2 regions of the Bradyrhizobium sp. HKCCYLRH3097 genome follow, and region 1 is predicted to be linked to the other one. Evidence: riboswitches for the same ligand, from Rfam matches in the RefSeq annotation. Region 1 holds a riboswitch; the other holds the start of a gene.
The links. Region 1 has a riboswitch for cobalamin ahead of ACQR0U_RS09585 (TonB-dependent receptor plug domain-containing protein). Riboswitches for the same ligand answer to the same signal wherever they lie in the genome.
Positions count from the first base shown of each region.

Region 2: linked by a shared signal. The riboswitch ahead of ACQR0U_RS31850 (HupE/UreJ family protein) and the one ahead of ACQR0U_RS09585 (TonB-dependent receptor plug domain-containing protein) in region 1 are both predicted to bind cobalamin.

Region 1 covers NZ_JBNPTX010000003.1:122,874-127,985, forward strand. The annotation lists gene ACQR0U_RS09575 (SDR family oxidoreductase) at 1-788, opposite strand, end outside; gene ACQR0U_RS09580 (DUF2336 domain-containing protein) at 1,332-2,444, shown strand; cobalamin riboswitch at 2,716-2,933, shown strand; gene ACQR0U_RS09585 (TonB-dependent receptor plug domain-containing protein) at 3,030-5,105, shown strand.
Region 2 covers NZ_JBNPTX010000021.1:14,362-19,473, reverse strand. The annotation lists gene cobN (cobaltochelatase subunit CobN) at 1-636, opposite strand, end outside; gene cobW (cobalamin biosynthesis protein CobW) at 646-1,683, opposite strand; gene ACQR0U_RS31855 (DUF1636 domain-containing protein) at 1,704-2,099, opposite strand; gene ACQR0U_RS31850 (HupE/UreJ family protein) at 2,103-2,735, opposite strand; cobalamin riboswitch at 2,855-3,047, opposite strand; gene cobU (bifunctional adenosylcobinamide kinase/adenosylcobinamide-phosphate guanylyltransferase) at 3,082-3,618, shown strand; gene cobO (cob(I)yrinic acid a,c-diamide adenosyltransferase) at 3,635-4,243, shown strand; gene ACQR0U_RS31835 (cobyric acid synthase) at 4,248-5,112, shown strand, end outside.

The sequences.
Region 1 (5,112 bases):
ACCCGCACGATCCATTGCCTCATGGCATCGGGCGCGATCTCGTAGCGCACCTTGGGCGCCGGCAAGGTCAAGGCGTCGGCCACCCGCGCGGCGATGGTCTCGGCCGGCAGCCCGGACTGGCCGAGATGCAGCATGAAGGCGCGGATCTTCTGCAGCGCCGGGAAGAACGGCGAGGCCTGATACGGCGACAGGTCGACTTCGTCGGCCTTGGCCCAGATCGGCGTCTTCACCGCGCCCGGCGCGATGACGATGACGTCGATCCCGAACAGCATCAGCTCACGGCGCAGGCTCTCGGACAGCCCTTCGATCGCATGCTTGGAGGTCGAATAGGGCGCCATCAGCGGGTTGCCGTTGCGGCCCGCGACTGAGCTGATCATCACGATCCGGCCGCGCTCTCCTGTCATGGCTGGATCGGCCCCGAGCAGCGGCGCGAACGCCTGGGTCGCGATGACCGGGCCGATGACGTTGACCTCCATCTGATGGCGGAACTGCGCGATCGGCAGCTCCGTCACGGGACCGGCGACGGCGATGCCGGCATTGTTGACGAGACCGGCGAGCGTCTCGCCCTTGAGCGCCGCTCGTACCTCGCCGGCGGCAGCCTTCACCGCCGCCTCGTCGGTCACATCGAACAGCAGCGGCATGAAGTTGGCGCCGAGCTCGCCGCGCAGACGGTCCGCGTCGGCCTGCTTGCGAACGCTGCCGAACACGCGAAAGCCGCGCGCGAGCAGGAGCTTCGAACAGGCGAACCCGATGCCGGTGGATGCGCCGGTGATGACGACGGATTTCATGGTGACCTCAACGATTTGCGCAGCGATTATCGCACGAGATGCGGCAGGATGCTGGCGCTGATTTTTCGCGCGAGGTCATCGCCCGCCGAGCCTGCCCCGGAACATCGGGTGACACTACGCACCGCACGACGCGTCGGCAAAATGGCCGCGGCAAGAATGGGATTTAAGTTTCAAGGCTTGGGAGGATGACAGCTGACGTGAGATCGAGGGCAGCGAGCAAATTGGATGAAGGAAGGTTTGTGACCTTATGGGATCATTAACCTTTCCGCTTCGCTGGCCTGTCGTCGCCGCGTCTGCGGGGAGGTGTTCGCACCTCATTGCATCGATCGTCCGGCGAATCTCCGAAAGACCGGGCTCCGGCCCGTCTTCCCCTCTATGCGTATCGCCTTAATTTTCCGTATCCGTGTTTCTCCGGAGTACTACGCCTTCGGCCCCTAACGCATTGTTATCGCCCGTGCCGAAAACTGCTCGGGCCGAAAGCCTTGCAGCGGATCACAATCGCGTTGCTGTCGCTCCGGCAATCCGGGACAAACGAGCGCGATCGTGTCACAGCCAGAACAGCTTCCGCCTTCAGAAGACTCCATCATCACCGAACTCGAAGAGGCCGTCCGCAGCGGCACCTCGGCGAAGCGCGTCAACACGCTGCGCCAAGTCACCAACCTGTTCCTGCATGACGGCGAACGCCTCAGCGAGGACCAGATCAAGGTATTCGACAACGTGCTGTGCATGCTGGTCTCGCGGGTCGAGACCCGCGCGCGGGCCGAACTCAGCAAGCATCTCGCGCCGGTCGACTACGCGCCCGTCGAATTGATCCAGCAGCTCGCCCGCGACGACGAAATCTCGGTGGCCGAGAACGTGCTGATGCACTCGAGCCGGCTCACCGAGCATACGCTGGTGGAGGTCGCGGCGACCAAGGGCCAGGATCACCTGATGGCGATCTCCAGCCGTCCGCATCTGACCGAGGCGGTGACCGACATCATCGTCGACCGCGGCGAGCGCCGGGTGATCCGCAAGCTCGCCAACAACCAGACCGCGCGCTTCTCCGAGTCCGGCTATTCCGGGATGATGGCGCATGCCGAGGACGACGACGAATTGTCCGAGATCATCGGGCTGCGCGTCGACCTGCCCACCAAGCACCTGCGCGACCTCCTGCGCCGCGCGACCGAAGCCGTGCGCGCCAGGCTGATGGCCTCGGCGCCGCCGGCGTTGCAACAGGAGATCAAGAAGATCCTCAAGGCGATCGCCGACGTTGCGCGCAGCGACGGCGGCCTGGTCGGGCGCGACTTCACGCTGGCCGAAGAGGCCGTCAAGCGCATGAAGGGGCTGAACGAGCTCAACGATGCCGCCATCGCCTTCTTCGCCGAGACCCGCCGCTTCGGCGAGGTTTCCGCCGCACTCGGCCTGCTCAACAACGTCCCGACCGAGATGATGGCCAAGGTGCTCGAAGGTCCGCGCACCGACATCGTGCTGATCCCCTGCCGTGCCGCCGGGCTGGCCTGGTCGGTGGTGGCGAAAATCCTGACCCACCGGCCGATCAAGCACGCCATCGACAGCGACACGCTCAAGCTCGCGGAACGCGACTACGGCCGCCTGTCGCTCGACACCGCCCAGCGCACGCTGCGATTCTGGATGGTGCACAACAAGGTCGAGAAGTGAGCGGGTGTTCACAAGACGCAATCCTCATCAGCAACGACTCGCACTCCGCTGTCGTCCCTGCGAACGCAGGGACCCATACCGCGTGATGTGAATTGGCGGAAAATGTCTTGATCGTCGTCCTTCGCCACACGACCGCCGGTGGCTATGGGTCACTGCGAACGCAGGGACGACGGCTATGGCTGTCGCAGGCGGCCGGGCATCACCAAGCCGACCGGCCAGCGTTATCGCCAGGAGATCGCCGGGCGCCGGATTGACTTTGGTGCGCCCGCACTCCTACGGTGATCGCGACGGTGCCCCTCGACCGGGGCTCAAAAGGGAATGCGGTGCCGGATGCGTCTCGCAAGGGACGTGACTGAAGGCCGCAGCTGCCCCCGCAACTGTAAGCGGCGAATCTCGCGTCAAAGGCCACTGGGAAATCTCGGTCCCGGGAAGGCGACGTGAAGGTGATGACCCGCGAGCCAGGAGACCTGCCGTCAGCCGTGGTCACACGCGAGGATGCCGGTCGGGGCGTTATTGGCATCGTTTTCAGGCAGGCCTGCGAAGGCCTGCATGAGACCTCGTTCGCGGTGACGTGCCACTGACGTCATGCCGAGGTTCCTCGTGTCTCCCGTTCCCCATGCCAGGCGCAGCCGCGCCCTTCTGTCGTCGTTCTGCGTCCTCTCGTCATTCGCCCTGCTCGGCCCCTCGCCCACAGCAGCGCAGCAATCCACCTCCCCCGACCTTCTGCCCCCGGTTGAGGTCGACCCGCCGCGCGAGCCGATCGCTCAGAAACCAGCCATCCCCCGCAGAACCGGCAGCGCCGCGCATCAGCAGGTGCCGGCGGCAAAGCCGGCCGCGCCGGCCAGCCCCCCCGTCGCCGTCAGCCCGACCGGCGTCGTCACGCCAGTCGCCCATGTCGCGAATGCGATCACCGTGGTGACCGACAAGGACATCGCCGCGCAGCAGGCCCGCACGGTGCCGGACATCCTGAGCACGATCCCCGGATTGAACGTGGTGCAGGCCGGCGGCCCGGGCGGCCAGACCAACGTCTTCATGCGCGGCACCAACGCCAATCACACCAAGCTCTTCATCGACGGCATCGACGTCGGCGATGTCACCAACGGCAATGGCGCGTTCGACTTCGCGCATCTGCTCGCCGCCGACATCCAGCAGTTCGAGGTGCTGCGCGGGCCGCAGAGCGGGCTCTACGGCTCGGATGCGATCGGCGGGGTGATCTCGGTGATCACGCGCAAGGGCGAGGGCCCGGCGCGCGCGACCGCCTCGGTCGAGAGCGGCTCGTTCAAGACCTTCAACCAGTCAGCCGGCGTCAGCGGCTCACAAAACAATGTCAACTACGCGGTCAATGTCGCGCATCTGCACGCCGGCGACGTTCCGGTGACCCCGTGGCAGCTGCTGCCTGCGGGGCAGAAGGCGATCGGCAATGCCTACGACAACGTCACCGCCTCGGCCAAGCTGGGCGTCGACCTCAACGAGGCCTGGACGCTGAACTCGGTGATTCGATACACCGACGCGACGCTGCTGTTCACCGGCGACAGCGGCTTTCCGAGCTTTCCCGACGCGGCCCAGAGCAACCACACCGTCCACCAGCTTGCAACACGCCAGGAAGCCGTGTGGTCGCTGCTCGGCGGCCGCATCCGGAACTACTTCGGCGTCAACTATGTGAACGACCGGTCGTCCGACCTGACGGCTGGCAATCCGGTGGCGGCGGTCGCGACCGGCGAGCGCATCAAGTATGACTGGCACGCGGTGACCGAGCTGGCGCCGCATAACAATCTCGTCGTCGGCCTGGAGCAGCAGACCGAGCGGCTGAAGACCGCCGACCTCTCGGCCGAGAATGGCAACAAGGCCGGCTTCGTCGAGCTGCAGACCGAGTTCGTGAAGCGCTGGTTCGTGGTGGCGAGCCTGCGCAACGACGTCAACGACCAGTTCGGCGGCCATGGCACCTACCGGATCGCGCCGGCGGTGATCCTGCCGGTGACCGAGACCAAGCTGAAGGCGAGCTACGGCACCGGCTTCAAGGCGCCGACCCTGAGCCAGTTGCACCAGGATTTTCCGGCGTTCAACTTCTTCGCCAATCCCAACCTCCGGCCGGAGCAGAGCACCGGCTACGACGCCGGCTTCGAGCAGCCGCTGTTCGACGATCGTCTCCGCTTCGGCGCGACCTACTTCCACAACAGCATCACCGACTTGATCAATTTCAACGCGACCTTCACCTCCTACGCCAATGTCGGCCTCGCGACCACCGAAGGCACCGAGAGCTTCGTGAGCGCTGATCTCACCGACCGGATCTCGCTGCGTGCGGACTACACGTTCACCCGCGCGGTCGATGCGGCCACCGGCCTGCAGCTGTTGCGGCGGCCGAAGGAGAAATGGAGCGCCACCGCGACATGGGGGCCGATCGATGCGCTGACGCTGTCAGCGACGCTGCTGCACATCGGCGACTGGCTCGACGTCAGCCGCGACGGCATGACCACGGGCCTCGTCGCGCCCGGCTATACGGTCGTCAACCTGCGCAGCGACTACGCGCTGTCCGACCAGGTCAAGCTGTTCGGCCGGATCGACAACCTCTTCAACCATCACTACCAGAACCCGACCGGATTCCTCGCGCCGGGCTTCGGCGTGTTCGGCGGCATTCGGGTGGCGAGCTTCGGCGTGCAGTGACGCTGCC
Region 2 (5,112 bases), on a different contig from region 1:
AGCGAGCAGGCTCGCACGGTAGAACACGATCAGCGCGCTCGGCCGCGCATCATCATGGCTGCAGAGATCATCGATGCCGACGGCTCCGCGATCGGGCATGAAGCCGACGATCGAACCGATCGCGATCGGTTCGGCAAACTGCGCGTCGCGCCCGAGCAGCGTCGCGAGATAGCGCAGGGCCTCGCGCGCATTGCCGACACCGCCCTCGTGCAGATAACCGTAGAGACGCGAGGTCGCGTCCTGCGGCAAGGTCGAGAGCTCAGCAAGCCTGTCGTCGGCGCGATCGTCACCCGGCAGTGCCGCGAACAGGATGTGGCGGCTGCGGCAGACCGATGCGATGCGCTCCAGCCCGTACCGCCAATAGTCGAGCCCGCCGAGACAGCGCACGACGACGGCGCGCGCGCCCAGCACGACGCGGTCGACATAGAGATCGACCGACATCGGATGCTTCAGCCGTTTCAAGCTGGCGAGGCGCAGGCTCGGCAGCTCATCTGACGACGCGGTCCAGGCTTCGGCCAGCGCCGACAGGTCGGTGTCCGAGAACGACAGCACGACGATCTCGGCCGGCGACTGTGCAAGATCCACGGCCTGTTCGAGGTCGTCGAGATCCGCGCCCGTCGTCGCCAGCAGGTGCATCGGTAACGCCTATCCTGTGATCAGGCTCTGGATGGCAGCGGCATCGAGGCCGCGCTCGCCGATGATCACCAGCCGCCCCTGCCGCGATTCGCCCGAGCGCCACGGGCGCTCGAACTGATGCTGGATGCGGCTACCCACGGCCTGCACCAGGAGGCGCAGCGGCTTGCCGGCGACTTCCACGAACCCTTTCACCCGCAACACATCATGTGCGTCGACGGCGGCCGCGATGCGGTCGACGAGCGCATCGGGCGAAGCCTGCGCCGGAACGTCAAGCACGAAACTCTCGAAATCGTCGTGATCGTGCTCGGCCTCGTTGTCGTGATGCGACGGCCGGGCCGCGAGATCGTCCTCCGCGGCGGCACCGAGCCCGAGCAGCACCGAAGCCGACAGCCTGCCGTGCTCCGTCGCGATCACCTTGACGGCACGCTGCACCTTCGCCGCGATCTCGGCGGCGACGTCCTTGCGCTGCTCCTCGCTCATCAGGTCGCTCTTGTTCATCACGACGAGATCGGCGCACAGCAGCTGGTCCTCGTAGACCTCCTCCAGCGGATTGTCGTGATCGAGCGACGCATCGGTGGCGCGCTGCGCGGCGAGCGCTTCGGGATCGTCGGCGAAGCGTCCCGCGACCACCGCCGGACCATCGACGACCGCAACGACGCCGTCGACGGTGACGCGCGTCGCGATCTCGGGCCAGTTGAAGGCCTGCACCAGCGGCTTCGGCAGCGCCAGCCCCGAGGTCTCGATCACGATATGCTCAGGCGGCTCCTTCTGATCCAGCAGGCTCCTGAGCGCGGGGACGAAATCATCGGCAACGGTGCAGCACAGGCAGCCGTTCGACAGCTCGACGATGCGATCCTCCGGACAATCCGGCACGCCGCAACCCTTCAGGATGTCGCCGTCGATGCCGACATCGCCGAACTCGTTGACGATGATGGCGAGCCGGCGACCGTTCGCGGTCTCGATCAGGTTGCGCACCAGCGTGGTCTTGCCGGCGCCGAGGAAACCGGTGACGATGGTGCAAGGCGTCTTGGCGAACGACTTCGTCATGGCGATACGATCTCTCGTTTTCAGCGTGGCGCTGACAGCGCAGGCACGCGCGCGACGGTGTTCTTGCGAATGTATTCGGGACGCTCGCGCCAGGCCGGCAGGCCGGCGTCATGGCGCTGATGCAGTTGCGCAAATGTCAGCACATCCCGCGCATGCAGATCCGGATCGAGGGCGCCGAGCACATAGGTCCATTTGCCCGGCGCCGTCACCGCAACCGTGCACGCACGATTGCAGTTCGACAGACACTCGACACCGACAACGGTGACACCGGCGCGCTGCGCGGTCGGCAACGTCTCGATCGCGGCGAGCAAACGGGCTCCGGCCCGCGGCTGATCAGGCGGCGTAGGTTCCGTCCCCTGCGAACGGCAGGTGACGCAGACGAACAGCGTCGTCTCACCAGTCTCCGATGCGGTCATCAATCAGCCGATCACGCCAGCCGCGGTCGCCGCGGCGACCCCACCCACCAGCACGATGGCAGCGCCCGCGAGCCGCAGCGCCAGCGGCGCAGCCGTCTTGGCCTTCGCCGACAGCAGCCTGGTGCCGAGGAACGCGCCGGCGGCGATGATGGTCTGGATCACGAGCAGACCGACGAGATAGGCCCCGAGCGGGGTGTTCTCGGCCCCGACGATCGATTCGCCCAGCGCATATCCATGGACGAGGCCGGTCACGGCGAACAGGCCGGCGACGGGCAGCACACCGAAACGGCCACGCATCACCACCACCAGCCCAACCACGACGGTGGTCAGGCCGACCAGCAGCTCGGCAGCCGGGATGTTGGCCTTGGCCACATGAAGGCCGACGCCCGCGATCATCGCGGTGGTGAAGGCGAGCACCGGCGCGAAGCCGCGGCCCAGAAGCGCTGCAACGATGCCCGCGCCCACGATCGCCGCCAGATGGTCGATTCCGATGACAGGATGGCCGAGGCCGGACAGCATCCCCTGCGCAAACGTCTGCGGCAGTTTGCCACCCATCATGTGATGCGCGAAGGCGGGATCGGTGGCGAGCAGCATCAGGCTCGCGGCTGCAAAGGTCGTGGTACGGGTCAACTTCATGGCCGTCTCCGTCGCTTGCCGGCTCCCCAGAGGACCGGACGATGCGCTGCATCCGACGGCACCCCGCCCATCCCGGCGGGATCAGAACCAGCATCGCGACTCCCCGCGCGACGGGTCGGCCAACAGCAATGTCGACGGCAGGTCTCCTGGCTCTCGGGTCACCGCATGAAGCCACCTTCCCGGTTTCCCAGTGGTGTCTTGGCCGCACACTCGCCGATTACAGTTGCGGGGGCAGCCACGGCTTTGGGTCAAGAACCCGCACCGTGTTCCCTAAATCTCTCCTTTCGGAGAACCGTCATCTGTTAGATACGGGTCGCACCAAAGCCCGTCAATCGGAATCGTCCCCATGGTCCCCGCCCCGCCGCATCCCGCCCTGCCGCGCCTGACGCTGGTGCTCGGCGGTGCGCGCTCGGGCAAGAGCCGCCATGCCGAGGCCCTCGTCACCGCCCTTCCCGCGCCTTGGACCTATGTTGCGACCGCGCAGGCCTTCGACGCCGAAATGACCGACCGGATCGCCCAGCACAAGGCGCGCCGCGCCGAGGGATGGCAGACGCTGGAGACGGCGCATGATCTCGCGGGTCTCGTGCGGGCCAGCGGAGAATCGGGCGTACCGATGCTGATCGATTGCCTGACGCTCTGGCTCAGCAACGTGATGCTCGCCGACATGAACGTGGCGGCAAGATCAGCCGAGTTGATCGACGCGCTCAGGAACGCGCATGGCCCGATCGTGGCCGTGTCCAATGAGGTCGGACTGGGCATCGTGCCGGACAACGCGCTCGCACGCGCCTTTCGCGATGCCCAGGGGCGACTGAACCAGGACATCGCGGCCTTAGCGGATCGCGTGATCCTGATGGCGGCGGGACTGCCGCTGACGTTGAAGTGACGAGGAGACAATGCCGATGACCGGAAGCGCCGACGATTCACGCCACAAGGCGAAGATGGAGAACCGCAAGGCGGTGCAGGATGCCGAGGTCGCCTCCAAGACCGTGGAGAAGGGCCTGCTGATCGTTCACACCGGCAAGGGCAAGGGCAAATCGACGGCGGCGTGGGGCCTGATGCTGCGCGCACTCGGCCGCGGCTTTCGCATCGGCGTCGTGCAGTTCGGCAAAGGTGCGTGGGAAACCGGCGAGCGCAAGGCGATCGAGAAGTTCGGCGATCAGGTGTCGTGGCACACGCTCGGGGAAGGCTTTACGTGGGAGACGCAGGATCGTGCGCGCGACGTCGCCGCGGCCGAGCGCGCCTGGGCGAAGGCTAAGGAGCTGATGGCGGATCCGTCGATCCGGCTGCTCGTCCTCGATGAGCTCAACATCGCGCTGCGCTACGATCACCTTGATATCGCAGACGTCGTCGCCACGCTCGCAGCGCGCCGTCCCGATCTGCACGTCGTCGTCACCGGCCGCAACGCCAAGCCGGAGCTGATCGAGGCCGCCGATCTCGTCACCGAGATGAACCTCGTGAAGCATCATTTCGCGGCCGGCGTGAAGGCGCAGGAAGGCATCGAGTACTGAGCTCATGAGCGCGCGGGCCATCATGTTCCAGGGCACCGGCTCCGACGTCGGCAAATCGCTGATCGTCGCCGGGCTCGCGCGCGCGCTGACATTGCGCGGCCTCAAGGTGGCGCCGTTCAAGCCGCAGAACATGTCGAACAACGCCGCCGTCACCGCTGATGGCGGCGAGATCGGCCGTGCCCAGGCGCTGCAGGCGCGCGCGGCGCGGCGGCCGATGACCGTGCACATGAATCCGGTGCTGCTGAAACCGCAGAGCGAGATCGGGTCGCAGGTCGTGGTGCAGGGCCGCGTCATCGGCACCGCCAAGGCGTCGGCCTATCAGGCGATGAAGCCGCAACTGATGGCGGCCGTGCTCGACAGCTTCCATCAGCTCGCGGCGGATGCCGACATCGTGCTGGTCGAAGGCGCAGGCTCCGCCTCCGAGATCAACCTGCGCGGCGGCGACATCGCGAACATGGGTTTCGCGCAGGCGACGCAGATTCCGGTGGTGCTGATCGGCGACATCGATCGAGGCGGCGTGATTGCGAGCGTGGTCGGCACCAAGACGGTGATCGCGCCCGACGATGCCGCACGCGTGGCGGGTTTCCTCGTCAACAAGTTCCGCGGCGACCCCGCCTTGTTTGCATCGGGCATGAACGAGATCGCGCAGCGGACGGGGTGGACGTCGCTCGGGCTCATTCCACATTTTCCGGATGCGCGCCGCCTGCCGGCGGAGGACGCGCTTGGCCTGGCTGAACGCGGATCATCGGGAGGACAGCGGCCGAAGGTCGTCATCCTCGCCTACCCGCGCATCTCCAATTTCGACGAGTTCGATCCGTTGCGGCTGGAAGATGGAATCGATCTGCAGTTTTTGCGGCCTGGCACGCCGA